Regions from separate parts of the Micromonospora sp. NPDC000442 genome, predicted to be linked through region 3. Evidence: riboswitches for the same ligand, from Rfam matches in the RefSeq annotation. Region 3 holds a riboswitch; each other region holds the start of a gene.
What was found. Region 3 has a riboswitch for cyclic di-AMP ahead of ACFY2A_RS02045 (NlpC/P60 family protein). Riboswitches for the same ligand answer to the same signal wherever they lie in the genome.
Positions count from the first base shown of each region.

Region 1: it holds a riboswitch for cyclic di-AMP, as region 3 does, so the genes downstream of both, ACFY2A_RS00170 (hypothetical protein) here and ACFY2A_RS02045 (NlpC/P60 family protein) in region 3, are expected to answer to the same signal.
Region 2: it holds a riboswitch for cyclic di-AMP, as region 3 does, so the genes downstream of both, ACFY2A_RS20195 (coiled-coil domain-containing protein) here and ACFY2A_RS02045 (NlpC/P60 family protein) in region 3, are expected to answer to the same signal.

Region 1 covers NZ_JBIAYZ010000001.1:30,374-40,285, forward strand. Annotated here, with positions in the region: gene ACFY2A_RS00140 (CsbD family protein) at 1-153, opposite strand, end outside; gene ACFY2A_RS00145 (heavy metal translocating P-type ATPase) at 226-2,475, opposite strand; gene ACFY2A_RS00150 (hypothetical protein) at 2,487-3,479, opposite strand; gene ACFY2A_RS00155 (heavy-metal-associated domain-containing protein) at 3,514-3,723, opposite strand; gene ACFY2A_RS00160 (metal-sensitive transcriptional regulator) at 3,838-4,134, shown strand; gene ACFY2A_RS00165 (YibE/F family protein) at 4,410-5,756, shown strand; cyclic di-AMP (ydaO/yuaA leader) riboswitch at 5,923-6,054, shown strand; gene ACFY2A_RS00170 (hypothetical protein) at 6,058-7,074, shown strand; gene ACFY2A_RS00175 (carbonic anhydrase) at 7,160-7,858, opposite strand; gene ACFY2A_RS00180 (MarR family winged helix-turn-helix transcriptional regulator) at 8,059-8,394, shown strand; gene ACFY2A_RS00185 (hypothetical protein) at 8,492-8,905, shown strand; gene ACFY2A_RS00190 (hypothetical protein) at 9,147-9,912, shown strand, end outside.
Region 2 covers NZ_JBIAYZ010000012.1:98,824-108,735, forward strand. Annotated here, with positions in the region: gene ACFY2A_RS20180 (alpha/beta hydrolase) at 1-541, shown strand, start outside; gene ACFY2A_RS20185 (HelD family protein) at 675-2,789, shown strand; gene ACFY2A_RS20190 (cation diffusion facilitator family transporter) at 2,881-3,798, shown strand; cyclic di-AMP (ydaO/yuaA leader) riboswitch at 3,952-4,083, shown strand; gene ACFY2A_RS20195 (coiled-coil domain-containing protein) at 4,088-5,191, shown strand; gene ACFY2A_RS20200 (1-phosphofructokinase family hexose kinase) at 5,410-6,390, shown strand; gene surE (5'/3'-nucleotidase SurE) at 6,387-7,211, shown strand; gene ACFY2A_RS20210 (STAS domain-containing protein) at 7,238-7,603, opposite strand; gene ACFY2A_RS20215 (hypothetical protein) at 7,941-8,090, shown strand; gene ACFY2A_RS20220 (hypothetical protein) at 8,297-8,710, shown strand; gene ACFY2A_RS20225 (BON domain-containing protein) at 9,050-9,739, shown strand; gene ACFY2A_RS20230 (DsbA family protein) at 9,816-9,912, shown strand, end outside.
Region 3 covers NZ_JBIAYZ010000001.1:417,489-427,400, forward strand. Annotated here, with positions in the region: gene ACFY2A_RS02030 (zinc metalloprotease) at 139-1,143, shown strand; gene ACFY2A_RS02035 (pyridoxamine 5'-phosphate oxidase family protein) at 1,212-1,748, opposite strand; gene dcd (dCTP deaminase) at 1,826-2,404, shown strand; gene ACFY2A_RS02045 (NlpC/P60 family protein) at 2,461-3,453, opposite strand; cyclic di-AMP (ydaO/yuaA leader) riboswitch at 3,508-3,642, opposite strand; gene ACFY2A_RS02050 (NlpC/P60 family protein) at 3,835-4,845, opposite strand; gene ACFY2A_RS02055 ((Fe-S)-binding protein) at 5,098-7,293, opposite strand; gene ACFY2A_RS02060 (cell division protein CrgA) at 7,569-7,835, opposite strand; gene ACFY2A_RS02065 (DUF881 domain-containing protein) at 8,060-8,869, shown strand.

The DNA of each region.
Region 1 (9,912 bases), 390 kb from region 3:
GATCTTCTCGCCGGCCTGCTTGAGGTTGGCGCTCGACTGGTCGGCGCGGCCCTCGGCCTCCAGTCGCTCGTCGTCGGTGGCCCGACCCACGCCTTCCTTGACCTTGCCGCCGGTGTTCTCGGCAGTGTTGTTGAACTTGTCCTCGACGCCCATGTCAGCCTCCCGGGGGATCCTGTCGCTACATCCAGTCAGGTACCCAGCCCGGCGTCGGCCAACCGGAATTGTTCAAGAAACGGGGCGGAACCGGCGCAGCCGGAGGCTGTTGGCCACCACGAATACCGACGAGAACGCCATCGCCGCCCCTGCGATCATCGGGTTGAGCAGCCCGGCGGCTGCCAGCGGCAGGGCCGCCACGTTGTAGGCGAACGCCCAGAACAGGTTGCCCTTGATGGTGCCGAGGGTGGCGCGGGCCAGCCGGATGGCGTCCACCGCGGCCAGCAGGTCGTCCCGGACGAGAGTCAGGTCGGAGGCCTCGATCGCCACATCGGTGCCGGTGCCCATCGCCAGGCCGAGGTCAACCTGGGCCAGCGCGGCGGCGTCGTTGACTCCGTCGCCCACCATCGCCACCACCCGGCCCTCCCCCTGCAACCGGGCGACCACCTCGACCTTCTCCGTGGGCAGCACCTCCGCGATCACCTCGTCGACACCCACCTCGGCGGCCACCGCCCGGGCGACCGTGGCGTTGTCACCGGTGAGCAGCACCGGCTTCAGACCGAGCGCACGCAGCCGCCGGACCGCCTCCGGGCTGGTCGGCTTCACCTGGTCGGCCACGGCGAGCAGGCCACGGGCCTGGCCGTCCCAGCCGACCAGCACGGCCGTGCGCCCCGCCGCCTCCGCGTCGGTCGCCGCCCGGGCGAGATCATCCGGTACGACCAGACCCCGCTCGCCCAGCAGCCGGGCCCGGCCGAGCAGCACCCGGCGGCTGTCCACGGTGCCGGTGACGCCCAACCCGGCCACGTTGGCGAAGTCGGTGACCGGCGGCAGCGCGCCGACCTCGGCGGCACCGGCCACCACCGCCCGGGCGACCGGATGCTCCGAGCCGCTCTCCAGGGCGGCGGCCAGCCGCAACACCTCGTCGCGTCGCTCACCTTCGCCGGGGGTCACCGCGAGCAGGCTCATCCGGCCGGTGGTCACGGTGCCGGTCTTGTCGAGCACCACGGTGTCCACCCGCCGGGTGGACTCCAGTGCCTCCGGCCCCTTGATCAGGACGCCGAGCTGTGCGCCCCGACCGGTGCCGACCAGCAGCGCGGTCGGCGTGGCCAGGCCGAGGGCGCACGGGCAGGCGATGATCAGCACCGCCACGGCGGCGGTGAAGGCGGCGGCCGGTCCGGCGCCGTTACCCAGCCACCAGCCCAGCGTGCCGACGGCCAGGGCGATCACGATCGGCACGAACACCCCGGAGATGCGGTCGGCGAGCCGCTGGGCGGCGGCCTTGCCACTCTGCGCCTGCTCGACCAGCCGGGCCATCTGGGCGAGCTGGGTGTCGGCACCGACCCGGGTCGCGGTGACCACCAGTCGGCCGCCGGCGTTGACGCAGCCGCCGATCACGGTGTCACCCGTTCCCACCTCGACCGGTACCGACTCGCCGGTCACCAGGCTGGCGTCCACCGCCGAGGAACCCTCCTCCACCGTTCCGTCGGTGGCGATCTTCTCGCCGGGCCGCACCACGAAGCGGTCGCCCACCGCGAGTTGGTCAACCGGGATCCGGGTCTCCACCCCGTCGCGCAGCACGGACACGTCCCGGGCACCCAGTTCCAGCAGGGCCCGCAGGGCCGCCCCGGCGGTTCGCTTCGCCCGCGCCTCGAAGTAGCGACCGGCGAGGATGAAGGTGGTCACCCCGGCGGCCGCCTCCAGATAGATGTTGCCGGCGCCGTCGGTACGGCCGATGTCGAAGCTGAACGGGTGGGTCATCCCCGGGGTGCCGGCGGTGCCGAGGAACAACGCCCACACCGACCAGCCGAGAGCGGCCAGCGTGCCCAGCGACACCAGGGTGTCCATGGTCGCAGCGCCGTGACGCAGGTTGACCAGCGCGGCCCGGTGGAAGGGCAGCCCACCGTAGACCACCACCGGGGCGGCCAGGGTCAGCGACAGCCACTGCCAGTAGGTGAACTGCCAGGCCGGCACCATCGCCAGCGCGATCACCGGCACGCTCAGCGCCACCGACACCCACAACCGGGTACGCAGGGCGGAAAGCGGGTCCGCCGGTTCGGCGGCGGCCGGTGCGGCCGAGGTGGGCGGTGGCGGCAGGGTGGCCCGGTAACCGGTCTTCTCGACGGTGACGACGAGGTCGTCCGGGGTGACCGGGTCGGCGTAGGAGACGGTCGCCTTCTCGGTGGCGTAGTTGACGGTGGCCTGCACGCCGTCCATCCGGTTGAGCTTCTTCTCGATCCGGGCGGCGCAGGAAGCGCAGGTCATCCCGCCAATGGCCAACTCGATCAGGTGCGGTGCGGCGGTCAGGGGTCGGCTCGTACTCATGGTTGATCCCGTCAGTCGTGCCCGTGCCCGGGGGTTCCGTGCCCGTCCTCGGGCCCGGGGGTGGCGTGCTCGTCGGCCGGTGCGTTGGTGCCGCCCGGGTCACCGACCTGCACGGTGAACTCGGCGGTACGCACCACACCCCGGTGGCGGAAGTCGAGGTAGAGCCGGTACGCGCCGGCCGAGGGGAACTCGGTGGCGAAGCTCACCTGCGGGCCCGGGGCGGTCCGCCCGTCTCCCGGATTGCCCTCGGGGTGTACGTGCAGGTAGGCCAGGTCACCGCGGCGCAGCGCCACCAGGTGACCGTACGCGCCGAGGTACGGCTCCAGATCGGTGACCGGTGCGCCGTCGCGGCTGACGGTCAGCGTCAGTGTCGTGGTGCGCCCCGGCTGTGGGGCTCCGGAGAGGGCGACGGTGTAGCCGTCGACCGTGGCGCTGCTCGCCGGGGCGGGCAGCGGTCGCTCGGTCAGCGCGCCGGGGACGGTCACGTCGACGCCGAGCGTCAGAGGGTCGCCGCCGGTCGGGGTGAAGTCGGCGAAGGCCCGCCACACCCCCGGAGAGTCCAGCGGCGAGGCGACCCGCCAGGTGCCGTCCCCGGCCAGTTCCGGATGTACGTGCCGGAAGCCGGACAGGTCGCGGCGGGCCACGATGAGGTGCATCCGTTCGTCGTGGGTGATGTCGTACCCGGTCGCGGGACGGCCATCGGGACCGGTGATCCGGAACGCGAACTCACCCGGCGGCGCGTCGACCGGCACCAGGGTGTAGCCACGGTCGGAGACGAGCAGGCCGCCGGGCAGGTGCCCGGCCGCCCCTTCGTCGCGCCCGACCGTCCCCTCGTGGCCGGCGTCACCCTCGTCGCGGGCGTCGCCGCCGTGGCCGGTGCTCTCGCTGTCGTGGTCGGTGGCGACCGCGTTCACCGGGCCGGTCAGCTCTCCCACCCCGTACGCCGCGCCGAACACCGCCGCCAGGCCGAGCACGAAGCCGCTCAGCTTCGTCGCCGTGTTCATGGTTTGACCCCTCGGTCTCTGCCCGCCGGCCGGCTCAGGCGCCGGCCAACTCGTATCCGGCCTCGTCCACGGCGGCACGCACCGCGTCGTCGGACAGCGGCTGGTCGCTGGTGACGGTGACCCGACCGGCGGCCAGGTCCACCTGGACGTCCTTGACGCCCTCAATCGCGCCGATCTCGGTGCTGACCGCGTTGACGCAGTGCCCGCAGGTCATGCCCTGCACCTGGTACGTCGTGCTGACCATGGAACTCTCCTCACCAGTTCGGAAGGGCGGGCCAAGCACCCACCCCATACCCATAGGGGGTATCCGTCGCATCGACCGTACCATACCCCCCCGGGGTAGGTTATCCTTGCCGGCATGAGCACACCCGCGCCGATCCGTGGCTACACCGCCAGCAAGGACCAACTCCTCGCCCGGCTGCGCCGGGTGGAGGGCCAGGTACGCGGCATCGAGAAGATGGTCGACGACGACCGCTACTGCATCGACGTGCTCACCCAGATCTCCGCCATCCAGGCCGCCCTGGACAAGGTCGCTCTCGGCCTGCTCGACGGGCACGCCCGGCACTGCATGCACGAAGGTGCCGCCGAGGGGCGTGCCGACGAAATGGCGACCGAGATGATGGCCGCCGTGGGCCGGCTCATGAAGCGCGGCTGACCCGACCCGCCGACGCACCAGCACGACAGGCGTCGGCAGGTCCGGCTGGTTACCATTCGCACACGATGGCCAGCCGAAATCCGTGCCTCGCGGCCCGAGGTCGCTGTCAGGCGCACGTCCGCACGCCCGTCGCGAGTAGGTCCACAGCTCACGGTACGCAGCCACCCCGCCACGTTCAGGCCATTCAGGCTGCCCTTCGACACGGTCGTCCGGCGGCACTGAACCGTCTCGCCCATCGACACGTACTCAGCCCTGAAATCGTTGGGAGACACTGAATGGGCGCCGACCACACCCGTTCCGCTCCGCCCACCCCACCGGGGGTGCGGCGGATCCTTGTCGTGACGGTGGTCCCCCTCTTCCTCGCCACCCTGGTCGCCGCCATCGTGCTCTGGCCCCGGGACGCCCCGAGGCCCGAGGCCGCCGACGACACTCCCCGCTACCACGGCACGGTCACCCGGGTGGTCAGCGAGCCCTGCCCGCCCAACCCGGCGGTGCCCGAGGGCACCCCGACGGCCGCGGACGGCCCCTGCGGCACCGTCACCGTCCGGGTGCAGACCGGACCGGACGCCGGGCAGGAGGTGCAGACGCCCATCCCGACCGGGCCCGGGGCACCCCGGGTCGACGTCGACGACGACATCATCCTGGTCTCGTTGACCGATCCGGAGGACCCCTCGGTCAGCACCTACAACATCGCCGAGCACCAACGCGGCAAGCCGCTGGTGTGGCTGGCCGTACTCTTCGCCGCCGCCATCGTCGCCTTCGGGCGACTGCGGGGCCTGGCCGCTCTGGGCGGCCTGGCCGCCAGCTTCGCCATCCTGCTGACCTTCGTGCTGCCCGGCATCAGCGCGGGCCAGCCGCCGCTCGCGGTCGCCATCGTCGGCGCTTCGTTGATCATGTTCGTGGTGCTGTACCTGACCCACGGCGTATCCGCCCAGACCTCGGTGGCCGTGCTCGGCACGCTCGCCAGCCTGGTACTGACCGGGCTGCTCGGGCTGGCCGCGACCGGGGCCACCCACCTGACCGGATTCGGCAGCGAGGACGCCACCACCCTGTCCATGTTCCGCGGCGACGTCGACCTGCACGGCCTGCTGCTCGCCGGCATCATCATCGGCTCGCTGGGCGTACTGGACGACGTCACGGTCACCCAGGCCGCCGCGGTCAACGAGCTGCGCCACGCCAACCCGAACCTCTCCCGCCGGGAGCTGTACCGCTCGGCCACCCGGGTCGGGCGGGCACACATCGCCTCGGTGGTCAACACCATCGTGCTGGCGTACGCCGGCGCCTCGCTGCCACTACTGCTCCTGCTGACCGCGGACTCCCGTGCGCTGGGGCAGATCCTGACCAGCGAGTTCCTCACCACGGAGATCGTTCGAAGCGTGGTCGCCACGCTCGGGCTGATCGCCGCGGTACCGCTGACCACCGCGCTGGCCGCGGTGGTCACCACCGCCGGGCGCGGCGACACCGGCGTCCGCAGTGGTGGATCCACCCCCGTGGTTCCCCGGCCGGCGACGGACCGGGCCGAGGCGCTCCGCGCCCTCAGCACCCCACCCACCCGAAACACATCCCCCGCCACCCCCTCGGGGTGGCCCGACCCGGACAGGAGCACGGACACCACATGGTGACACTCCTCAACGTGACCGCCCCTGCCGATGCGGCTCGTAACCGTGTCGCTGGTCACTCAAAGCGATTACGAAATGACGCATCTCGTCGGGTTCGGGGCGTAGAGGCACAGATGGACTGTCGGGTAACCTCACTGCCGGTCACCGCCGAAGGCGCGCAGCGGCGCCTGCGGTGCCACCGCCCAATCGCCGTCAGGCGAGCCGGGAACCCAGGTACGTGGGGTGAATCCGCGAAAGCGGTAGGGGCCACTTCCGTCCCGAACCCGTCAGCTAACCCGGTCGGCGGTCGATGGAAGGGAAAACAGTGACGGCACCCCTACGCCGCTGGTTGACACCCGTGGTGGCCGTGTTCGCCGCGTTCGCCGTATTCGCCGGTCCGATGCCGGCGACGGCCGCACCGAACGACCCGAAACCAGCGGAGCACGACGACGACCCGCCGATGCTCAACGACTTGATCGAGGCGACCACCCGGGACTACTCCAAGGCCAAGGCCAAGCTGGAGAAGTCCAAGAAGCGCCAGCTCCGACTGGCGGTCGAGGTCCGCTCCGCTCAGGCCGACCTGGACGCGCTCTCCCCACAGGTCGCCCAGATCGCCACCCAGTCGTACCGGACGGGCCGGGTCGGCGCGATCGCCATGCTGTTGCAGAGCAGCGCACCGGACTCGTTCATCGACCGGGCTTCGGCACTGGACGAGCTGAACCTGGTCAACGACAAGAAGCTGGGCGAGGTCAACGCGATCAAGCTCCGCGCAGAGCAGGCCAAGCTCGCGCTCGACGCCGAGGTGCGCGAGCAGAAGAAGCTGACCAACGACATGGCGCGCAAGAAGAGCGAGGCGGAGAAGTCCCTCCGGCTGGTCGGCGGTGTCGGCCTGACCGGCGGGCTGGTGGACGCCACCTCGCCGGTGGCCCGGATCGCGCCGAACCGGGCCTCGGACGGCGGCTGGAAGCCCGAGTCGTGCAGCCAGAACGACCCCACCACGTCGGGCTGCATCACGCCCCGGACGCTGCACATGTACAAGGAGGTCAAGCGGGCCGGATTCAACCGGTTCGTCGGCTGCTTCCGCCCGGGTGACAAGTTCGAGCACCCCAAGGGCCGGGCCTGCGACTGGTCGTTGCAGAACAGCGGCTTCAGGCCGTGGCACAACAACGACACCCGGATCTACGGCAACAATCTGGCCGCCTTTCTGGTCCGCAACGCCGACCGGCTGGGCGTCTACTACGTGATCTGGAACCGGCAGATCTGGTTCGCGGCGACCGAGCGCTGGAGCTCCTACAGCGGCCCGTCCAACCACACGGACCACGTTCACGTGTCACTCCTCTGATCGCCCGACGCGACGCACCGAGGGCCGTCCCGCCAACCGTGGCGGGACGGCCCTCGTCGTTCAGGACGTCGTCGTCGGTCGCGGATCAGGGCGCGGTCGCCATCGCACCGCCGAGTTCGGCGGGTTCCGCGGCCACCGCCCGCACCTCACCGGCGGCGAGGCGGTACGACATGCCGACCACCGCGCACCGCCCGGCAGCCACCTCCGCCGCGAGGGTCGTGGAGGAGGCCAGCATCGTCTCGACGGTCCGCGCGATGTGGATGTCCACGATCCCGTCCAGTTCGTGCACTCCGGCGTCCTGTGCCCGGTGCAGGCTCGGCACCACGGCGTCGACCACCGCACCCAGATGCCCGGGAGGCATGGTGGCGGTGGCCAGTGCCTCGCGGGCCGCCTGGACGGCGCCGCACGAGTCGTGGCCGAGCACCACCACGAGCGGCGTACGCAGCACGGCCACCGCGTACTCCACGCTGCCCAGTACCTCCGACCCGACGGTGTGCCCGGCGGTACGGACCACGAAGAGGTCGCCCAACCCGCGATCGAAGATGATCTCGGCAGCGAGCCGGGAGTCGGAGCAGCCGACGATCACCGCGAAGGGATGCTGTTCGGCCGCGACGGCGGCCCGCCGCCCGGCGTTCTGGTTGGGATGCCGCAGCGTGTCGGTGACGAACCGCCGGTTGCCGGCGAGCAGCTCGGCCAGGGCCCGCTGCGGGGCACCCGGAAGATCCGCAGTGAGCAGCTCGCGTTCCGGTCCGGGCTGCGGGCCGGGCGTTCCGGGTCGACTCATCCGGCTGCACCTCATCTCTGGGAGGAATGCCTGGTCATCCCGGGCCGGCGCTGGTCACGGGCTGCCATCACGGTCACACGCGGCATAACGCACGTCAAGCTATACGTGATATGCATTTCATGCATCAGTCGACGCTTGCGATCGGCCGAACCGGGGCCGGCAACGGCGCGAGCCGGGGTATCCGAATGGCAGGTCATACGATGGCGGGCATGGCGAGCACTGACGGACGGGAAAACGCGCGGAACTGGACTTTCCTCACGAACCACGCGCACGTCCTGCTCGCCATCGCCCGCAACCCCACCGCTCGGCTGCGCGACGTCGCGACCGAGGTCGGCGTCACCGAACGTGCCGCTCAGGCGATCGTCGCGGACCTTGAGGCGGGCGGCTACCTGCACCGCACCCGGGTGGGCCGACGCAACGAGTACACCCTCAACCCGGCCGGGCGGTTCCGCCACCCGGCGGAGGCCGACCACCAGGTCGGTGACCTGCTGGCCCTCTTCACCAAGGAGCAGGTGACCGGCACCGCCGACCGCTGAGCCGACGGTCGTCCTGAGGGGACGACGTGGCGCGCTTCACCCGCCCCGAACGATCGCGGCGCTGCGATCACGCCGACGGCGGGATAGGTTGGATCCCGTGCCGTCGCCAGCGTTCGCCCGTCCACTGTGGCCGGCGATGCTGTGCGCACTGCGTGAGCTGACCCGGTTGGCGTTGGCGACCCTGGTGCTCGCCGTCGGCCTCGGCGGGGCCGTCGCGGCCGATCCGTCGGCCCGGTCCACCGCCGTACCCCTCAGCGCCGCAGTCGCCGTCGGCTCGCCGTCCACCGCGATGCCCGCCGTCCGGCCCACCGTCGAGCCCGCCCAGGCGATCGACACCGGCCAGGGAGTCGACGCCGGCCAGGGTTGGCGGCAGCCGTCGACCGACGCGACGCTGCGGCCCGACCGTGCCGACGCCACGCCAGCCGAAACCGCCCGGATCGATCACCGCGTCGCCCCGGTACCCGCCGTCCGCGCGGGCGAGCCGACCCGGCGCGGCCCACCCACCGGCTGACCGACGGCGGTCCGGCCGACCGATCGAGCCAGGTGACGCCGCCGCCCCACCGGCCAGACGCCAGGGCGGTCCAGCGGCCAACCGACCTCGCCGCGCCAGTGCCACGGTGATCCCGGGACCACCCGGCAAGCCCGATCCGGCTGACCTGAAACGGCATCAGCCGTGCCCCGGGTACCCGGCCCGCCGTCACAACCCGCGTCCATCACAGTCGACGACTCATCCCGACCGCGAGGTGTTGATGATGCGTACCGCACTCTCCTCCGTCCTGCTCGACGCGCCCCGCGCCGCCGCCATCTGGCTGGGCCTGCTCGGCGTGGTGACCCTCGCCGTCACCGGCCTGCTGCTGCGACCTCGACTCTTCCGCTTCGACGCCGGCACCCGCATCCGCGAGGCTGCACTGCCGAGCCGGTCCGACCACGTCGAGCACCGACGTGATCAGGAGCGCTGGGCCGAGGAGGTCACGGTCGCCGCAGACCGGGCCGACACCACGGCCCGGCACCGCCGTGACGAATGGCTCACCGCGCAGGACGAGGCCGAGCAGACGTGGCGGGCGTACGAGGCGGCGGAGGCGGACGTACGCCGACTCTCCGGTGCCGCCGGCATGCCGCTGCCGCAGACCGCCCGCACCCCCGCCGAGTACGCCGACCGGGAGCGCTGGCTGCACCGGGCCGCCCTGGACGCGTACTGGCGGCGGGAGCTGTCGGTGGAACAGCTCAGCGATGTCTTCGCGCACCGTGGCTGGGATCCCCGGTTGCACCCGGTCGAGCAGGAGTTGATGCTGCGCCGCGCGGTACGCGACCACCTCCTGGCCCGGCAGCGGGCGGCCCGGGAACGGGAGCAGGCCACCTGGCGGGCCGCGGAGCTCGCCGCCGCCGCGGCCCGCAGTCTGCGCGAGGAAGCGGCCGCCGCACTGTTGCCGGTGGTGAAGGAGCGCGAGTCGATCCTTCCGCTGAGCACGCCCGGCGCTGCCGAGCAGACCCGGGAGATCCCGGCGGTCGTCGGCCGGG
Region 2 (9,912 bases), on a different contig from region 3:
TCTGGTCTTCGTCTCCACCACCGCCGAGGGGCACACCCACACCGTCTACGGCCTTTCTCCCCGGATCGCCCGGATCATCCGGCTGGCCGAAACCACCGGAGCCGGGGTCCTCGCCCGCTGCGGCGCCTGGCGACCGCCTCGGGCCCTGCTGCGCGCGCTACGCCCGAGCATCCGGTGGATGCTCTTCGGCGACCGTTGCGACCCCACGGACATCCGACTGGTCACCTCGGCGGTGGCCCGCGCCTCGCTCCGGTCGATCGGCGGGTTCCGGGCCTCCATCGGCACCCAGCACCGGCTGGCGACGCTCACCGCGCTGGCTCACCTGCCGGCGGCGGCGCTGGTCGGCGACCGGGACCGGCTCACCCCGCCGCCGTGCGCGGAGTCGATCGCCGCCGCGCTACCCGCCACCGAGCTGACCGTCTGTTCCGGTGCCGGGCACATGCTGATGATGGAGCGGCCGGAGGAGGTCAACGCCGCCCTGGCCGGCGTGTTGCGCCGGGTCCTCGATGACCTCCCGGCCGGGCAGCGCGTCCTCGGCTGACCGCCACCCGCTGCGGCCACGGTGCCCTGCCGCCGGGTCCGTCGCAGGTCGGCGAAGATCCGGGGGAAGCGCCCTGGGACGCGGGGCGTAATCTCGTGCGGTTGGCCGGGCGGCGTCACGAGGAGAGCGAGCGGTGGACCAGAGCACCCTGGATCAGGAGATCGCCGCCGAGCAACGGCATCTCGACCGGGTGTACGCGCGACTGGCCGAGCTGCGCCGATCCGCGGTTCGTGCGGAACGGGAGGGCTACCGGCTCGCCCGGGTCGGCAACTTCGGTGCGCTGGTCGAGCGCGACGCCATGGTCTTCCACGCCGCGCAGCGACGCCACCTGCTCGACGCCGAGTACGAGGGGCTGGTCTTCGGCCGGCTCGACCTGCGTGACGGGCAGACCCTCTATGTCGGGCGACTCGGTATCCGCGACGAGGACGCCACCACCCTGGTGGTGGACTGGCGGGCCCCGGCCGCCGCCGCCTTCTACCAGGCGACCCCGGCCGAGCCGCTCGGCGTCGTCCGGCGCCGGACGATCCAGTCCAGCGGTGAGCGGGTCACCCGGATCGAGGACGACCTGCTGGACCCGGACGCCGCCCCACCGGACATGCCGGTGGTCGGGGACGGTGCGCTGCTGGCCACCCTGTCCCGAACCACCGGTCGGGGCATGCGGGACATCGTGGCCACCATCCAGCGCGAGCAGGACGAGGCGATCCGCTCCCCCGGCTCGGGGGTCACCCTCGTCTCCGGAGGCCCGGGCACCGGCAAGACGGCGGTGGCGCTGCATCGCGCGGCGTACCTGCTCTACGCCGACCGCAGCCGGTATGCCGGCGGCGGCATCCTGGTGATCGGCCCCTCCTCGGTTTTCGTCGAGTACATCGCCTCGGTGCTGCCGTCGCTGGGCGAGGACACCGCCACCCTGCACTCGCTGGGCAGCCTCTTCCCCGGGGTGATGGCCACCCGCACCGACCCACCCGAGGTGGCGGCGGTCAAGGGGTCGCTGCGGATGCGCCGGGTGTTGGAACGGGCGGCCCGGGACGCGGTGCCCGACTCCCCGACCGAGTTGCGCCTGCTGTACCGGGGCACGCTGCTGCGACTGGAGCGGGCCGAACTGGACGCCATCCGGGAGCGCGCGCTGCCCCGCGGTGCCCGCCGCAACGAGGTGCGTCGGGCCGGCTTCGACGGCGTGCTCGCCGGGCTCTGGGCGCAGGCCCGCCGGCTGGGCATCGCCGGGCTGCCCGAGCAGCGCGCCTTCGAGGACGAGCTGATCGACCGGACGGACTTCCGTGACTTCCTGAAGGCGTGGTGGCCACGGCTGCATCCGCGGCACGTGCTCGCCTGGTTGGCCGATCCGCAGCGGCTGCGCCGGTACGCCGGCGGCCTGCTCTCCGGCGCCGAGATCCGGCTGCTCGGTGCGGCGTACCGGGGGCTGGCCCAAGACGGCCCGTCCGTCGCCGACGTCGCGCTGCTGGACGAGTTGGACGCGCTGCTCGGCAAGCCGATGCGCCCCGCCAAACGGAAGCGGGACCCGTTCCAGCTGGCCGGCGGGGTGCGCGAGCTGAGCACCTTCGCCGACCGGCAACGGGCCGCCCGGCAGGCCGCCCGGGAACGGCCCGAGGACTATCGCGACTACGCCCACCTGGTGGTCGACGAGTCCCAGGACGTCTCACCGATGCAGTGGCGGATGGTCGGCCGACGCGGGCGGCTGGCGTCCTGGACGGTGGTGGGTGACCCGGCACAGACCGCCTGGACGGGGGATCCACAGGAGTTGGCCCGGGCCCGCGACCAGGCGCTGGGTCGCCGTCGGCGGCACCGGTTCACCCTCACCACGAACTACCGCAACTCGGCGGAGATCTTCGCGGTGGCGGCGGCCGAGATCCGGCGGGCGTACCCGGATCTCGCGTTGCCCACCGCAGTCCGTTCCACCGGGATCGATCCGGTCCAGCTCCAGGTGCGGGCGCCCGAGTTGGAGACCACCGTCGTGACGGCCGTCAGCGCCCTGCTCGGCGAGGTCGAGGGCACCGTCGGCGTGATCACGCCGGTGCCCCGCCGGGACCAGGTCGCGGTCTGGCTGGGGGCGCTGGGCGGGGAGCGGTTGCAGGTGGTGACGAGCCTGGAGGCCAAGGGCATGGAGTACGACGGTGTGGTGCTGGTCGCCCCGGCCGAGATCCGGGCGGAGCCCGGCTCCGGTGTCCGTACCCTCTACGTCGCGCTGTCCCGGGCCACTCAGCGGTTGACCACCGTCGACCCGACCGGTTGAGCCCGAGCACCGCGAGCCACCCGACGATTGCACACATAGCGATGTTGGCATAGCTCCGTCCCCGGCCCGGCGGACGACGCAAGGTGTCTGGGTGGGTGCCGGCCATGACCACCACCATGCTGCGGTGTCGAACGCCGCGCACCGCCACTCCGGCCGGCTGTGGGCAGCATTCGCCCTGCTCAGCGCGCTGACGCTGGTCGAGGCAGCCACCGCTCTACGGACCGGTTCGCTGGCCCTGCTCTCCGACGCCGGGCACATGTTCACCGACGTGCTGGGCATCGGGATGGCTCTCGCGGCCGTGGCCGCCACCCGACGGGCCGACACCGACCCGCAACGCACCTTCGGGCTCTACCGGCTGGAGGTGCTCGCGGCCCTGGCCAATGCGGTACTGCTCTCCGGCGTCGCGGTGTACGTGCTGGTCGAGGCGGTACGCCGGTTCGGCGATCCACCCGAGGTGCTCGCCGGCCCGGTACTGGTGGTGGCGGCCCTCGGCCTGCTCGCCAACATCGCCGCGTTCGCTCTCCTGCGCCCGGGGGCGCGGGAGAGCATCAACCTGCGCGGTGCCTACCTGGAGGTGCTGGCGGACCTACTCGGCTCGCTGGGCGTGATCGCGGCCGCCCTGCTGATCGCCGTGACCGACTGGTGGTGGGCCGACCCGCTGGTCGCGGTGGCGATCGCCACGTTCATTCTGCCCCGGACGTGGCGCCTGGGCCGGGCGGCGGTACGCATCCTTGTCCAGGCCGCGCCGGAACACCTTCAGGTCACCGCGGTGTACGACCGGCTGGCCGCGGTGCCGGGCGTGGCCGGCGTCCACGACCTGCACGTCTGGACGTTGACCTCCGGCATGGAGGTCGCCTCGGCGCACCTGACCGTCAGCCCGGGCGCCGACGTCGGCGCCGTGCTGGCAGCGGCCCGCTCGGCGCTGCACGAGGACTTCCAGATCGAGCACGCGACACTGCAGGTCGAGCCGCGATCGGATCCGGGGGACTGCGGGGCGGCGCGGTGGTGACCGGAGCAATCGACCGGAAAGGGGTTATCGTCCGCTTTTGTTCTGGTCTACTAGTCAACAACTGAACACCAGCGGTAACAGCAGCTGCACCGGTCACATGGGCACCGGTAGGCTCGGACCCGGCCTCCGCCAGGCGGCGCCCACCGGTGCCGGCGGCGGCCGCCGCCTAATCGCCCGCCAGGGCGAACCGGGGAACCATGTTCCTGGGGTGTATCCGCGTCAGCGGTAGGGATCTTCCGTCCCGAACCCGTCAGCTAACCCGGTCGGCGGCTGACGGAAGGAAATGTGCATGCCAGCAGTGGCAACGGTAAGACCGGCCGCCCGTACGGCGGCCCTGATCGCCGCCGCGCTCGCCCTCACCCTCGGCGTCGCGCTGGCCCCCTTCACCCAAGCCGTCGCGGCACCGCAGCAATTGCGGGCGGCAGCTCCGGGCGATGTGGACGACGAGGGTGGCACCCCGGCACTCCGGGCTCAACTGGAGGCCGCCAGCAAGGGCTACCTCGACGCCAAGACCGCGCTCAACCGCTCGGTGAAGCGTCAGAAGCAGCTTGCCGAGCAGCTCAAGACGACCGAGAGCCAGGTCGCCGAGCGCGGCACCAAGGTCGCCGAGATCGCCGCGCAGGCGTACCGCACCGGGCGACTGGGTGCCGCGTCGGCGCTGCTCAACAGCGGTTCACCGGCCGGTTTCATGGACCGGGCGGCGGCGCTGGACGTGGTGGCCGCCAACGAGGATCGCGCACTGCGCGAGCTCCAGACCGCCAGAGACGAGGTCGGCGCCACCAAGCAGGCGCTGGACGCGGAGATCCAGGAACAGCGCAAGCAGGTGGCCGTGATGGCCAAGCGCAAGGACCAGGCCGAGCGGGCGTTGACCGTGTCCATCGAGCGGGACGAGGCGGCCGAGCGGGCCAGGGCCGCCGAACGGGCCGCCCGGTCACCGTCGCGCAGCAGCGGGTCGAGCCCCACCGCCAAGCCCGCTCCCCGTAACTCGGACGGGTCATGGCCGTCGGAGTCGTGCAGCGTCAACGACCCGACCCCGGCCAACGGCTGCATCACCCCACGCACCCTGCACGCGCTGAAGCAGGCCAAGTCGGCCGGCTTCACCCGGTACGTCTCCTGCTACCGCTCCGGCGGCTCGGGCGAGCACCCGAAGGGCCGGGCCTGCGACTTCGCGGCCCAGAAGAACGGCTTCGGTGGGGACGCGACCGGTGGCGACCGGTCCTACGGCAACAACCTGGCGGCGTACTTCGTCAACAACGCCGACCGGCTCGCGGTGCTCTACGTGATCTGGTACAGGCAGATCTGGCTGCCCAGCAGCGGCTGGAAGTCGTACAGCGGCGCCCGGGGTGACCCGTCCAGCGACCACACCAACCACGTCCACCTGTCGGTGTACTGAGTCCATCGTCGCGCCGGGTGAGCCGCTCTTCACGAGCGGTTCACCCGGCGCTGCGTTTCCACCGCTGGGCGGCGGGGCACCGTCCCTTCGGCGCGCGTTGACGCGTCTCCTTGGTTACCGTCGTACCAGGAAGCGGTATTTGTCCGCTAACGGGAGGGACGCCCCATGAACGAGCGAATCGCCAGGCGCGACGGCGGTACGGACAACGGGGAGCGGTCATGAGCGACCGCGTCATGATCTTCGCCCCGACCCCGCTGCTGACCGTGACCATCGACCAGCCGAGCGACGCGCCGGAGCTGCACCTGCACCCGGGCGGGCAGGGGGTGTGGCAGGCCAGGATGGTGCTGTCCCTCGGCGTCGACGTGGTGCTCTGCGCGGCGCTCGGCGGCGAGGTCGGGCAGGTACTGGAGCCGTTGCTGGTCAGCGAGGGAGTCGACCTCAAGGTGGTGGCCCGCGACTCCGGCGGCACCGGCGGGTACGTGCACGACCGCCGCGAGGGAACCCGTCGGGAGATCGTCGACGTGGTCGGCCAGCCGTTGAGCCGGCACGAGCTGGACGAGCTGTACAACCTCGCACTCGGCGAGGGCTTGCGCGCGCCGGTCAGCGTATTGAGCGGGCCGAACCATCCGTCACTGGTCCCGGCCGACCTCTACCGGCGCTTCGCCGCCGATCTCGGCGCCAACGGTGGCCGAGTGGTGGTGGACCTCTGCGGCGAGCATCTCGCCGCAGTTCTGGAGAGCGGCGTCTTCTTCCTCAAGGTCAGTCACGAGGAACTGATCACCGACGGGCGGGCTGACGGTGACGACGAGGAACAGCTCACCCGCGCGATGTACGACCTGCACGCCTCCGGTGCCGAGAACGTGGTGGTCAGCCGGGCCGACAAGCCCGCGTTGGCGCTTGTCGACGGCGAGGTGTTCGAGGTGCAGATGCCGCGACTGGAGGCGGCCGACCCGCGCGGGGCGGGCGACTCGATGACCGCCGGGGTGGCCGCCGTGGTGGCCCGGGGTGGCGATGTCCGCACGGCGATCCGTACCGGCGCGGCAGCCGGCGCGCTCAACGTCACCCGACACGGCCTCGGCACCGGCCGCCTCGACTCGATCAACGGCCTCGTCGACCGGGTCCGGTTGGAACCGGCGGGCAGCCGTCCACAGGAGCGGACCACCCCCGACGAACTGGCACAACGGGCGGGTGGCCGATGACGCTGCGGGTGCTGATCACCAACGACGACGGGATCGCCGCGCCGGGAATCCAGGCGCTGGCCCGGGCAGCCGTCGACCGAGGCCTGGACGTGGTGGTGGCCGCCCCGCTGGAGGAGGCGAGCGGCACCAGCGCCGCGATGAGCGCCATGGAGCAGGACGGGCAGGTGGTGGTCCGCGAACATCCGCTGCCGGAACTCGACGGGGTGCCGGCGTTCGGCGTCGGCGGCTCGCCCGGGTTCATCGCCCTCATCGCCGTGCACGGTGCCTTCGGACCACCACCGTCGGTGCTGCTGTCCGGCATCAACCGGGGCGCCAACGCGGGGCGCGCGGTGCTGCACTCCGGCACCGTGGGTGCCGCCTTCACCGCCGCGGCGAACGGCTGTCGGGCGATGGCGGTGTCGCTGGACGTGCTCTCGGCCGGCGAGGCCACCGCGGCCAGCGGCGGTGCCGCGGTGGCGGCTGCCGCCCAGGTACGCGACGCCGAACGGAACTGGGCCACCGCCGCCCGCGTCGCCCTGGATCTGCTGCCCCGACTGACCGCCGCGCCGACGGAGAGCGTGCTCAACGTCAACGCGCCGGATCTACCGCTGGGTCGACTGCGTGGGGTACGCCAGGCCACCCTGGCGACCTTCGGCCAGGTGCAGATGACCGTCGCCGAATCCGGGCACGGCTTCGTGCGTACCTCGTTGGAGGAGCCGGGACAGGCGGTACAGCCCGGCACGGACCTCGCTCTGCTCGCCGACGGCTATGCCTCGGTGACCGCGGTCCGGGCGGTCACCGAGGTGGCCGACGTGGACCTGTCCGGCCTCGACGGGGAGTGATCAGGGCCGCGCGGTAGTCGAGGCGGTCAGGCCCCGGGAAGCACCTCGGGAGCCGTGGCAGCCCCGGCGTAGTAGGGCTCGGGTGCGCCGAAGAGACCGAGCAGGCCGGTCACCCAGAGCTGCCGGTGCACGAACCGGCTCGGCTCGGTGACGATCAGCTTCACCCCGCTGACCTCGGCGGTCTGGAAGCCGGCGACCATCGCGCTGATGCCCACCGAGTCGATGAAGGTGACCAGCCGCATGTTGAGCTCGATCCGGGCCGGACGCCCCTTGGCCAGCACCTCGGCGATGGCCTCTTTCACCTCGTACGCGGTGTCGACGTCGATCTCGCCCCGAGGGGCGATCTCGATGACACCACCGGGCCGAACCGTCTGCAGGATCGACAGGCTCACGCGAGCACCTCCACTCGCCCGTACGACGGGCGCCTCATCAGTACGCGGGCCGCGACCGACAGTATTCCTTCAACCGCCTCGGTCGCCACCCCTCGGGATGAGCAATTCACGGATGCGGGCACAGCAAATCACCCATATCCGAACTTTATTGGCCTTATCACTCGGCGTCGGCCTCTGCCGACGCCGCCGAACCAGGGTAGCGGGCCGACGCCATCCCCGTCGTTTCCCGGCACTACCGGCGTGCCCCACGACAACCGGCCTGACCTGCGCTCGGTGCGCGACACTGGCGTGGTGTGCCTAGCATCACGGGTGACCCCTATGACGGGAGGACGACATCATGCTCCGCAGACTCGCCGCGCTCGCCGGTGTCAGTGCACTACTCGCCCTCGTACTTGCCTGCGGGTTCGGCGGCGGTGACGGTGACGACGACGATGACGATGACGACGACTTCGCCCGCGCCGCGGTGGTGGCGGTCGTCGTCCGCTGACCCTGCCCCCCACGGCGTCGCCCCGGTGCGGTCCGGACCGCAACGCACCGGGGAACGCACCGGCGTTTCGGGCCGGGGCGAGAGTTTCGCTGGTTTGCGGCCGGGCCGGTTCGGGCACAGCCTCGATGCGAACCGCCACCGGCCGGACAACGCCGCCGACAGCTGATGCGTGCACCGGCTCCGGCACTGTCGAGGAGGGAACCACAATGTTCGGAACACATCTGCTGGAGCGCCGCAGCAAGCCGGAGCGGATCGCGGACCAGGCGTGGCAACACCTCGTCTCGGCGGTGAACAACGCCGGCGACAGCATCCGAGACACTGCCCGCACCGCCCGACACAGCTCCGCCGGTTTCGCCGGCGACGCCGGTGACCTGGTCGAGTCGGCCGCCGAGGAGGCCCGCCACCGCGCCAGCCGCGCCTTCGACGCGCTCGCCGGACGCCGCCCGGCGCTGCCGTGGACGTTGCTGATCGGTGCCGCCCTGGTCGGTGCCGCGGTCGGCTGGGCCGCCGGCACCGCCGCACGCGCCGCCGGCAGCCGTGACCGGGCCCTGGAGGACATCGAGTTCGTCGACGTCGACCGGCCCGACTCCCCCGCCGACCCGACCAATCCCGTCACCTGACGGTCTCCGCGACGACGGGCCCCACCGACCGATGAGGTCGGGCGGGGCCCGTCGTGCTGCCACCCATCGCCCTCTCACCAGCCGGAACCTTCGTGCGGTTCCGGTCGGGGCGGGCCGACCTCGTCCGGTGCGGGTGAGGCCGGCTCACCCGCACGGTAACCAGGCTCGGTCGCGGCGGACCTGGCACGCCGGCCCGCGCGCTCCGCGACACGGAACCGGGGCAGCGTGACGGCGCGCCAATTCCCGCCATCGTGACGAGGAGTTCACACCAGTCCGGTGGGGAGTTCGCGCCATCTCCGGTACGAAGTCCGCGCCACCCTGGTGGGAAGGGAGCGACCGATGGCCAGCATCTCGACGATCAACCGTACCGACCAGGAGATCCAGTCCGCGGTGCTGGACGAACTCGACTGGGAGCCCCGGGTCCGGCCACACGAGATCGGGGTCGCCGTCACCGAGGGCGTGGTGACGCTGACCGGGCGGGTCGACAGCTACGCGAAGAAGTGGGCGGCCGAGCGCGCCGCGCACCGGGTCACGCAGGTGCGGGCGGTGGCCAACGACCTCGCGGTGCGACTGGTGACCGGGGCCGAACGCACCGACCCGGAGATTGCCGCCGCGGTCCAGCACGCCCTGCAGTGGCAGGCGTTCGTGCCGGTCGACGCGCTCGACGTGACGGTTTCCCAGGGCTGGGTCACCCTGCACGGCGAGGTCGAGTGGGAGTACCAGCGCCGCGCCGCCGAGCAGGCCGTCGGCCAACTGACCGGCGTACGCGGGGTCAGCAACGGCATGAGCGTCCGGCCGCCGGTACGCCCGGACGGCGCCCTCCTGGCCCGGCGCATCGTCGACGCGCTGGCCCGCAACCGCGCCACCGACGCGGAACAGGTGACGGTACGCGTACACGGCGACACGGTGCTGCTCGGCGGGCTGGTGCACTCGATGCCCGAACGCGCCGAGGTGGAACGGGTCGTCTGGTCCGCCCCCGGCATCCGCGAGGTGCAGAACCACATCGCGGTCGCCCCGGTGCTCCGTTGAGCCGACCGGAACCACCCGGGTCGGGTGAGTCGCGCTCACCCGACCCGGTCCGAGGCTGGGGGGTATGACCGATCAGCTGACCACGCCCCTACAGGTCACTGCGCGACTCCGCGCACCCGTCACGGAGCACGACCACGTCCGTGGTCCGCTGAACGCACCGGTGACGATCGTCG
Region 3 (9,912 bases):
GTGGGGGTGGTCGGCAAGAAGTTTCACCATCGCAACATATGGCCATGTTCAAATCTGTCTATCGGTTGTAACGTCTGCCCCACGTTTTCCGCACGACGCGACACAACCCCGGTCGCGTCGCCAGAAAGAGGTGGGCATATGGGACTGTGTCCCGTCCTGCTGAACCGGCGCATGGCCGGCATCGCATCGACGTCATTCGCGCTGGTGCTCGGCGTGGCCACGGTCGGCCTGCTGCCGGCCGCCACCACTACCGCGAGCCCGGCGGCTGCCGCCGTCACCGCCGACGAGGTGTGTGAGGATCCGACGGGCACCCTGGCGCGGGCCAAGGGTGGCAGTGCCGTCGAGCACGATCCGAACCAGTTGACCCTCGCCCAGGTGCATCAGCGCGAGGCCGAGTTCGCCGACATGCTGCAGGAGCGAGCCAAGCGCGTCGGCCAACGTACGCTGAGTGCCCAGGCCGCTGCGGCCTCGGTCACCATCCCGGTGGTGGTACACGTGATCCGTCGGGACACGACCCGGGCCGGCGGGAACATCCCCGACTCGATGATCCAGTCCCAGATCAACGTGTTGAACCAGTCGTTCAGTGGCGCGACGGGTGGCACCGCGACCGCCTTCGCGTTCCAGCTACAGAGCATCAACCGGGTGACCAACTCGTCGTGGTACCCGATCCGGCAGGGCTCGACGGCCGAGCGGCAGATGAAGACCCAGCTGCGTCAGGGCAACAAGTCGACGCTCAACATCTACCTCGGTGCGCTCAGCAACAACCTGCTCGGCTGGGCGACCTTCCCGCAGCGCAACCTGAACGTCATGGACGGCGTGGTCGTGCTGAGCGAGTCACTGCCCGGTGGCACCGCCACCAACTACAACCAGGGTGACACCGGTACCCACGAGGTCGGCCACTGGCTGAACCTCTACCACACCTTCCAGGGTGGCTGCTCGGGCAGCGGTGACCAGGTCGGGGACACCCCCGCTGAGGCCTCGCCGGCCAGCGGCTGCCCGACCGGTCGGGACACCTGCTCCAGCCAGGGCCTCGACCCGATCACCAACTTCATGGACTACTCGTACGACTCCTGCATGTACCAGTTCACTCCGGGTCAGGCCACCCGCATGATCAACGCCTGGAACTCCTACCGCGCGGCATAGCGCGAGCCCAGCACCGCGTACTGACGGTGCCGGCCCCGGATGACGGGGCCGGCACCGGCGTATGCGGGTCAGGCGGCGCGGCGATGGTGCCGCCCGGAGCTGGCCGGCACCGGGCGTACGGCCTGAGGCGCGGCACCGGCCGGGTCGAGCCAGACCTGGACGGCCGGACGGGACGCCAGCTCGCTCGGCCCACCCACCGACTGCTCCCGCCGGGCCAGCATCGCCACGTCGACGGTGAACTCGAAGAGGCGCCAGTCGGCGTGCGGGGCGGCCCGCGCTGCGAACGCCAGCCGGGCGACCGTGGCGTCGTCCGTGACGGGTCGGGCGCGACCGGCGACGTACGCCTCGTCGTCGCTCTCCTCCGGCGGGAACGAGTGCAGCGCGTAACGGCCGTCGCGTTCCAGGTCGCGCCGCTTCGGTGAGTCGATGACGAAGCAGTAGAGACCGTCTTCGGTGATCACCGGGGAGACCGGGTGCACCCGGGGCCCGCCGTCGGAGCGGACCGTGGCCAGGTAGCCGAAGCCCGGGCCGTACTGCTGCATGAGAAGGCGGATCCCGTCGGCGAGTCGAGGCTCGTCAGCGGCGAATTCGGACCAGGAAGCCATGCCGACATCCTATCGAACACACGTTCGAAGCGGGTAGTCCGACACGCGTGTCGCATACCGGCAGCTATGGTGTGGCGATGCTGCTCTCCGACCGCGACCTGGTCTCCGAGATCAAGGCGGGCACCCTGGCGCTCGAACCATTCGAGCCCACCCTGGTGCAGCCCTCCAGCATCGACGTACGTCTGGACAAACTGTTCCGGGTCTTCAACAACCACCTCTACACCCACATCGACCCGGCCACCCGGCAGGACGACCTCACCTCCCCCGTCGAGGTGCCCGACGGCCAGGCGTTCGTGCTGCACCCGGGCGAATTCGTGCTCGCCTCGACGCTTGAGGTCATCTCGCTGGGCGACCAGCTCGCCGGCCGCCTCGAAGGCAAGTCCAGCCTGGGACGACTCGGCCTGCTCACGCACTCCACCGCCGGCTTCATCGACCCCGGCTTCTCCGGTCACGTCACCCTGGAGCTGTCCAACGTGGCCAACCTGCCGATCACCCTCTGGCCGGGCATGAAGATCGGGCAGCTCTGCATCTTCCGGCTCTCCTCGCCCGCCGAGCACCCCTACGGATCGGCCGTCTACGGCTCCCGCTACCAGGGTCAGCGCGGCCCGACGCCGAGTCGTGCCTGGCAGAGCTGGCGCACCTGGCCCACCCGGTGACACCACAGCCACGCCGCAGCCGTTGATCCACCGTCCCGCGCCTACGTCCGCCCGCCTCAGCCGGGCCGGCCGAAACTGTGCACCGGGCTGCTGTCCAGCCGCTTCATCTTGACCGGCTGACCCGCCCGGGAGGCGTGCACCACCCAGCCACCACCGACGTACATGCCGACGTGGTGCAGGTCCCGGTAGTAGAAGACGAGGTCGCCGGGGCGCAGTGCGCCGCGACTGACCGACGCGGTGACCCGACGCTGCCGTGCCGCGTTGTGCGGCAGTGCGACACCGGCCCGCGACCATGCGGCCAGCGTCAGCCCGGAACAGTCGTACGCGTTCGGCCCCTCGGCGCCCCAGGAGTACGGCTTGCCGATCTGGGAACAGGCGAAGGTGACCGCCTCGCCGGCCGGTCCGCCGGGGTAGCTGGCCGGACAGGGGGCCGGCCGCAGCGGCCCACCACCTCCCTTTCCGTACGCCCGCAGCCGGAGCCGCTGCAGCCGGTCGATCTCGGCGTCGATCTGTCGCCGCTTCGCCGCGAGATCGGCCTCGGTACCGGTGAGCTGATCGATGGTGCGGTCGAGCCCGGCCTTGGCGGCGGCGAGTTCGTCGCGCAGTTCACTCGCGTGCCGGACGTCCTGCTGCTGGAAGCGGGCGTACCGGTCGAGCAGGCCGAGCTGCTCGACGACCTCGCCCAGCGACCGGCTGCCGAGCAGCGTGTTGACGGCCCGTACCTGCTCACCCTTGTACGCGCGGGCAGCGAGCTTGCCGACCCGGTCCATGGCCTCGTCCACCTGCCGTTGCAGCGGCGCGATCCGGGCGGCCAGCGCGTCCGCCTCCCGCCGCTTGCCGGCCAGGTCCTGCCGGGTGGCGTTGTGCTGTTCGATGACGGGTTCGAGCCGGTTCCAGTCCTCGTCGATCTGGCGCTCGATGTCGGCGACCGTGGGGTCGGCCCCGGCCGCCGCCGCGCCGCCGGTCAGCATCACGGCGGTCGCGGCCAGTGCGGCAAGGATGCAGCGGTACCAGCGGAAACGCGGCGCAGCCGTCGGTCGGCCGGGCATCCCCGGCCGCGGTGACGGTGGCCGCGGGGCATGGTGTGCCACCGGGCTCAGCACTCCTTCTTCCCATACCGCCTACCGGGTTAGCTGACGGGTTCGGGCGGGAAGGGGCGCCCTACCGTGACTCGCACGGATTCACCCCGGGTACCTGGTTCCCCGGCTCGCTGAGGAGCGATTCGGCGGTGTCGGACCGTTACCGCCCTGGGTGGGCGGAACTGCCAGCGGCCGACGATTGCCCAGCGTAGGGACGATCGGAGTCAATACGCAACACAACCGCACCGTCACCGTGGGTGCTGACATCTGACAATGGCGAGGGCCCCCGTCGACTTGACCGGGGGCCCTTGGGCGTTCCTGCGCGACCGCTCAGCGGGCGCGGGTGGTGACTCAGCCGGGTCGGCGGAAGCCGGCGATCGGCATGGTCGTGATGGGCGATACGTTCACCGGTTTACCGGCTCGAGCCGCATGCACCATCTGGTTGTTGCCCAGGTAGAGCCCGACGTGGTGCAGGTCGCTGAAGAAGAACACCAGATCGCCGGGGCGGGCGTCGGAGCGGGAGATGGCCTTGCCCTCGTTCCACTGGGCACCGGTGAAGTGGGTCAGCGAGATGCCGGCGGCCCGGTACGCGTACTGGGTCAGACCGGAGCAGTCGAACGAGTTCGGCCCGGTGGCACCCCACACGTACGGCTTGCCGACCTGGGCGCAGGCCGTCCTGATGGCGGTGCGGGCGGCGTCGCTGACCACACCGTTGATGGTCGGGCAGTTGGTGGTCTTCACCGTGGTCACCGGCAGCGACCGTTCGAGCCGCTTGATCTCGGCGTCGATCTTCTTCTTCTTCGCCGCCAGATCCTTCTCCTGCTTCTCCTGGGAAGCGATCAGGGCGTCGAGCTTGGCCTTCTGGTCGTCGTACTTCTTGCGGATCTTCATGACGCCCTCGAGCTCGCGGCGCTCCTGCGACGCGAGCCGGTCGAGGAGGGCCATCTGCTCACCGAGATCGTCGGGCTTCGCGTTGAGCAGTACCGCACCGAGTTCCGCGGACGGGCCGCTGATGTAGTAGCGGGAGGCGAGGTCGGCCACCCGGTTCATCGCCAGCTCGGTCTCCAGGGCCAGCGGCTCGATCTTCTTCCCCAGGCTCTTCGACTTCTGCCGGTTGACCCGCAGCTCGGAGCGCACCTTGTTGTACTGCTCGATGGTGGGTTCCAGCTTCCGCCACTGCTTGTCGATCTGGGCCTCGATCTCGTCGACCGAGGGTTCGGCGTACGCGGGGGCGGCGAGCAGGCCGCCACCGACCGCGGCGGCGGCGACGAGGACAACCAGCGCACGGGCGGCCCTACGCAGGCCACCCGGACGGGATAGTCCTGGCGCACGACGATGAAGGGGCATGGTTGCCACCGGCAGCGTCTCCTTTGCAACCGACCGCCGGGCGTCCCGCGAGCGGTAAGGGGCGGGGACAGAGGACCCATGGCGGTCGGTGCCCCACATTAGGGAACAGCAGGTGGGGAATCAAGGCGACCAACGGCTCATTCACCTTTGCGCGACGGTACGCACACAAAGGGTGTCGACCGATTCGTTACAGTTACGTGCGCCAATACAAAACCGGGCGGGACAGCACCGGTTGAGGTGCCGTCCCGCCCGATGCGTACGCGCCGGTCAGCCGGCCACCGGCGTGCTCTCCCCGGTGCCACCCACCCGCTCGGGCTTTACCGACCGGAGCAGCACGCTGGCCACGTCGATCACCTCGACCTGCTCTCCGGCACCCTTGCCGTTCACCCCGTCGGTGAGCATGGTCGAACAGAACGGGCAGCCGACGGCGACCGTCCTCGCTCCGGTGGACATGGCCTCCTCGACCCGGTCCACGTTGATCCGCTTGCCGATGCGCTCCTCCATCCACATGCGGGCACCACCGGCACCGCAACAGAAGGAGCGCTCGCTGTTACGCGGCATCTCGGTCAGCTCACCCTCGATCGCGCTGCCGAGCACCTCGCGTGGCGGGGTGAAGACCCGGTTGTGCCGCCCCAGGTAACACGGGTCGTGGTAGGTGACGCCGCCGTCGACCGGCTGCACCGGGGTGAGCTTGCCGGTGGCGACCAGGTGGGCCAGCAACTGGGTGTGGTGCACCACCTCGAACTCGCCGCCCAGTTGGCCGTACTCATTGCCCAACGTGTTGAAACAGTGCGGGCAGGTTGCGACGATCTTGCGCTTGGCCTTCTCCCGGCCCTCGAACGCCTCGTTGAGGGTCTCGACGTTCTGCTGCGCGAGCATCTGGAAGACGAACTCGTTGCCGATCCGCCGGGCCGGGTCGCCGGAGCAGGTCTCCCCCTCGCCGAGGATGGCGAAGGAGACCCCCGCCTCGTTGAGCAGGGTCGCGACGGCCCGGGTGGTCTTCTTCGCCCGGTCCTCGAACGCACCTGCGCAACCCACCCAGAAGAGGTACTCGAAGTCCTCGACCTCGCCGACCCGGGGCACCTCGAAGTCGAGCCCCTTGGTCCAGTCCTCACGGGTGTTCTGCGGCGCACCCCACGGGTTGCCCTTGTTCTCCAGGTTGCGCAGCATCACGCCGGCCTCGGAGGGGAAGCTGGACTCGATGAGCACCTGGTAGCGACGCATGTCGACGATGTGGTCGACGTGCTCGATGTCCACCGGGCACTGCTCCACGCAGGCACCGCAGGTGGTGCAGGACCAGAGCACGTCGGGGTCGATGACGCCGCCGGACTCGGCGTCGCCGATCAGCGGCTTCTCCGCCTCGGCGAGGGCCAGCACGTCGAGGTGGGCGAGCTGCGCGGCGGTGGCCTTCTCTTCACCGGTGAGGTCCTTGCCGCCGCCGGCCAGCAGGTAGGGCGCCTTGGCGTACGCGTGGTCCCGCAGGCTGAGCACCAGCAGTTTCGGCGACAGCGGCTTTCCGGTGTTCCAGGCCGGGCACTGCGACTGGCAGCGGCCACACTCGGTGCAGGTGCTGAAGTCCAGCAGACCCTTCCAGGTGAACTGCTCGACCTGGGCGACGCCGAACTGGTCCTTCTCCGGGTCGGCCTCCTCGAAGTCGAGCGGCTTGCCGTCGCTCATCATCGGGCGCAGCGCGCCGAGGCCGGAGCCGGCCGCACCCGGCTTGCGCTTGAAGAAGATGTTGGGGAAGGCGAGGAAGCGGTGCCAGGCGACACCCATCGTCACGTTCAACGAGATCACGATGACCCAGGCCATCGAGATCGAGATCTTGATCAGCGCGGCGACACTGACGCCGGACTCCCAGCCCGGCAGCAGGGCACCGACCGCGTGGCTGAGCGGGGTGGCCCAGGTGGGGTACTCGAAGTGGTCGGTGGCCACCTTGAAGCCGCGGATCACGAAGCCCATGACCAGCACGGCGAGGACGACCGCCTCGACGAAGTAGCCCTGCCACATGGTGGAGCCGGTGAACCGCGACCGGCGTCCCGCCCGGTTCGGCCGGTTAGCCACCCGGATCGCGATCAGGACGCCGATGCCGATGACGCCCAGAATGCCGATCCACTCGGTGACCAGCCCGTAGAGCGTCCACGACCCGATAAGCGGCAGCCCGCCGGTCGGCGACACCACCTCGAAGTACGCCTCGAGGACCAGCAGCGACAGCACGATGAAGCCGACCATCACGAACCAGTGCGCCGCACCCACCACGCTCCAGCGGAGCATTCGGGTGTGCCCGGCGGTCTCGGCCAGCATGGTCCTGGTGCGGCTGACCTTGTCGCCGGAACGGGTCGGATCGGGCTGACCCAGCCGGATGACGGCCACCATCTTCGAGACCGCGCGTACCGCAAGCCACACCGCAACGGCGGTGATGGCGGCCGCGAGGATCGTGGTGACGATCTGGACGCTGCCCATCGAGTTGGCCTCCCGGTCTGCTGCCTGTCGAGCGGCTCGGCGACCGGGGCGTCGGTGCGATCGTCGACCAACGCCGCCGCACCTCAACCTGATCGGTCGATGACCTCGCTCCGCTCGGTCATGCAGTGCAGCCTACGCGCAAGGTTACCCAGCAGTAACGTGAGTCATCTCGCACCAGGGGCCACGCTGCCCTGCGCACACCTTAGGAGGCCGGCGACGCCACCGCTCGGGCGGGCCGCCGGTGGTGCCGGACAGTCATGGCCTTGAGCTGCGGGTCAGCGCCAGCGGGAGAGCACGATCAGGGAGGCGACCATCGCGCCGAACCCGACCGCCAGGTTCCAGTACCCCAGCTCCATGACCGGGTACTCCTGCTCGGAAAGGTAGTAGACCACCAGCCAGCCGATGCCGAAGACGATCAGCGACACCGCCAGAACCGGCAGCCACATCGGGCTGGGCTTGTTGGTGGCCGCGGTCGTCGCCGTCGGGCGGACGTCCGTAGGCGGGGTGTACACCTTCTTCTTGCGGACCTGAGACTTGGGCACGGCGCTCTCCAGAGGGGTTACGACCTCGTCCGGCCTGACAACCGGGCGCGAGGGCGACGGTCCATGGCCAATAATGTTCGACAGCTAGCGTAGTCCGGAAGACCCGTCCGATCCACGAATGAGGTGAGACCGGTACCGGGCAGCACCGGAAAACAGGACAACACGGCTGGCGCCCCGGCCCGCACCGGGTGGCGTCGGAGCGCGATGACGAGGGGGACTGGACCGTGGAGTACACATCCGGCGCAGCGTCGTGGCAGAAGGCGCTGCGACGACTCGTCGCCGGGTTGCTGCCTCGGCGACCACGTCAACGCCGGCCGTTCTGGTCGGTAGGTGTACCGCTGATCGCCCTGGCGGCCGGTCTGCTCTTCACCACGACGGCCACGACGGCGGGCGGCACCGCCCTGCGCGAGGACCGCCGACCCCAACTGACCGAGCTGATCGAGGACCGCCGCGCGCAGGTGGCGGCGAACGAGGAGCGGGCCGCCACGCTGCGCGGGGAGTTGGAGAGCCGGACGGCCGTCCTCGCGAACTCCGACGGTCCGATCAGGGAACAGCAGCAGCGGGCCGACGCCAGTCGGGCCGCTGCCGGCTTCACCGCCCTCACCGGTTCCGGTCTGACCGTCGAGCTCAACGACGCACCGCAGCTCAGCAATCTGCCCGAAGGGGCCTCCAACGACGACCTGGTCGTCCATCAGGGCGACGTGCAGGCGGTGGTCAACGCGCTCTGGGCCGGCGGCGCCGAGGCGATGTCAATCATGAACGTGCGCGTGCTGGCAACCAGCGCGGTACGCTGCGTGGGTAACACCCTGCTGTTGCACGGCCGGGTGTACTCCCCACCTTTCAAGATCGTAGCAATTGGCGATCCCGCCGCACTCCGGCAGGCCCTCGCCGCTTCCGAGGGAGTCCGGTGGTTCAGGGACGCGGTCGACAACTACCAACTCGGCTACTCAGAGACCCCTGGCACCGTCACGGTGCCCGCCTTCGAGGACTCCACCACCCTGCGTTCGGCGACGGTGCCGGCGGTGCCGCAGTGAGCCCGCGGTGAGCCCGCAGTCCGACGGTCGGCACCGCGACCAGACCGACGAGCCGACCGCCTTCCTGCCCAAGGTCGAACGGTCCGAGTCCGCCGACGCCCGTGCGACGGGCGCCTGGCCCGACCCGGTGCTGCCGACCCGGTCCGGGCCGTCCCAGGCACCGCATGTTCCGCCGCCGACAGCTGCTCCGCGTCCGAACGATCAGGCTTCCGCCGGGGGTCGGCCGCCGGAAGGCCAGCGGCCGACCAACTCCGGCCGCTTCGACGGTGCCGCCGAGGCCACCCCGCCCGTCGGCGGCCGTTGGGACGCCCCAGCGCCGACGGACCCGCCTGCCCGGAGCACGACCGCACCTACCGGCTGGAGCGCACCTGCTGGGTCGGAGCGGGCCAACGCGCCGACGGCCGACCGTCGGGGTGCCGGCCCGGGCCAGGAGCAGTCGACCGCACCCGGACGTCGGGACACCGCCCCGGCCACGGACCACCGGGCGAACCAGTGGGACGCTGCGGCGACCACCGGGCGCAGCGTCAACCAGTGGGACCCGGCACCGAGCGGGCAACGTCCGGTGGATCCCGACCGTACGGCTAACCTGTGGGACTCGACGCCCGGCCCGGCTCGTGACGCCGCCGGCCGGCAACAGGACGCCGCAAACAACGACCAGTGGCATGGCGTACCCCTGCCGTCGGGTCAGCCGGACATCCCGGTGGGGCCCACGCCGTGGCGCGGGGCCTTCCAGCCGACCCGGGGCGCGGGCGACCCGCAGCAGCCGAGCAGCGCCCGGCCGTCCGGCGCGGACGCCGGTCACGCCGGATCCGGTCCCCTGGGCGTCACCGGTCAGCCGGGCCGGACGGTCCCGGACGACACCACGGCCCGGCCGGGCAACGGCAAGGCAACCGGCACCCCACCGCCCTGGCCCGGTGCCCGACCACCAGGCTCGACCCTGGCCGGGACCGGAGCGGTGCCCCCCAACGGCAGTACGACCTGGCAAAACGGCGAGCAGCCGAGACAGCCCGCCGGGCTCACACAACCTGCCGCTGTGCGACCGG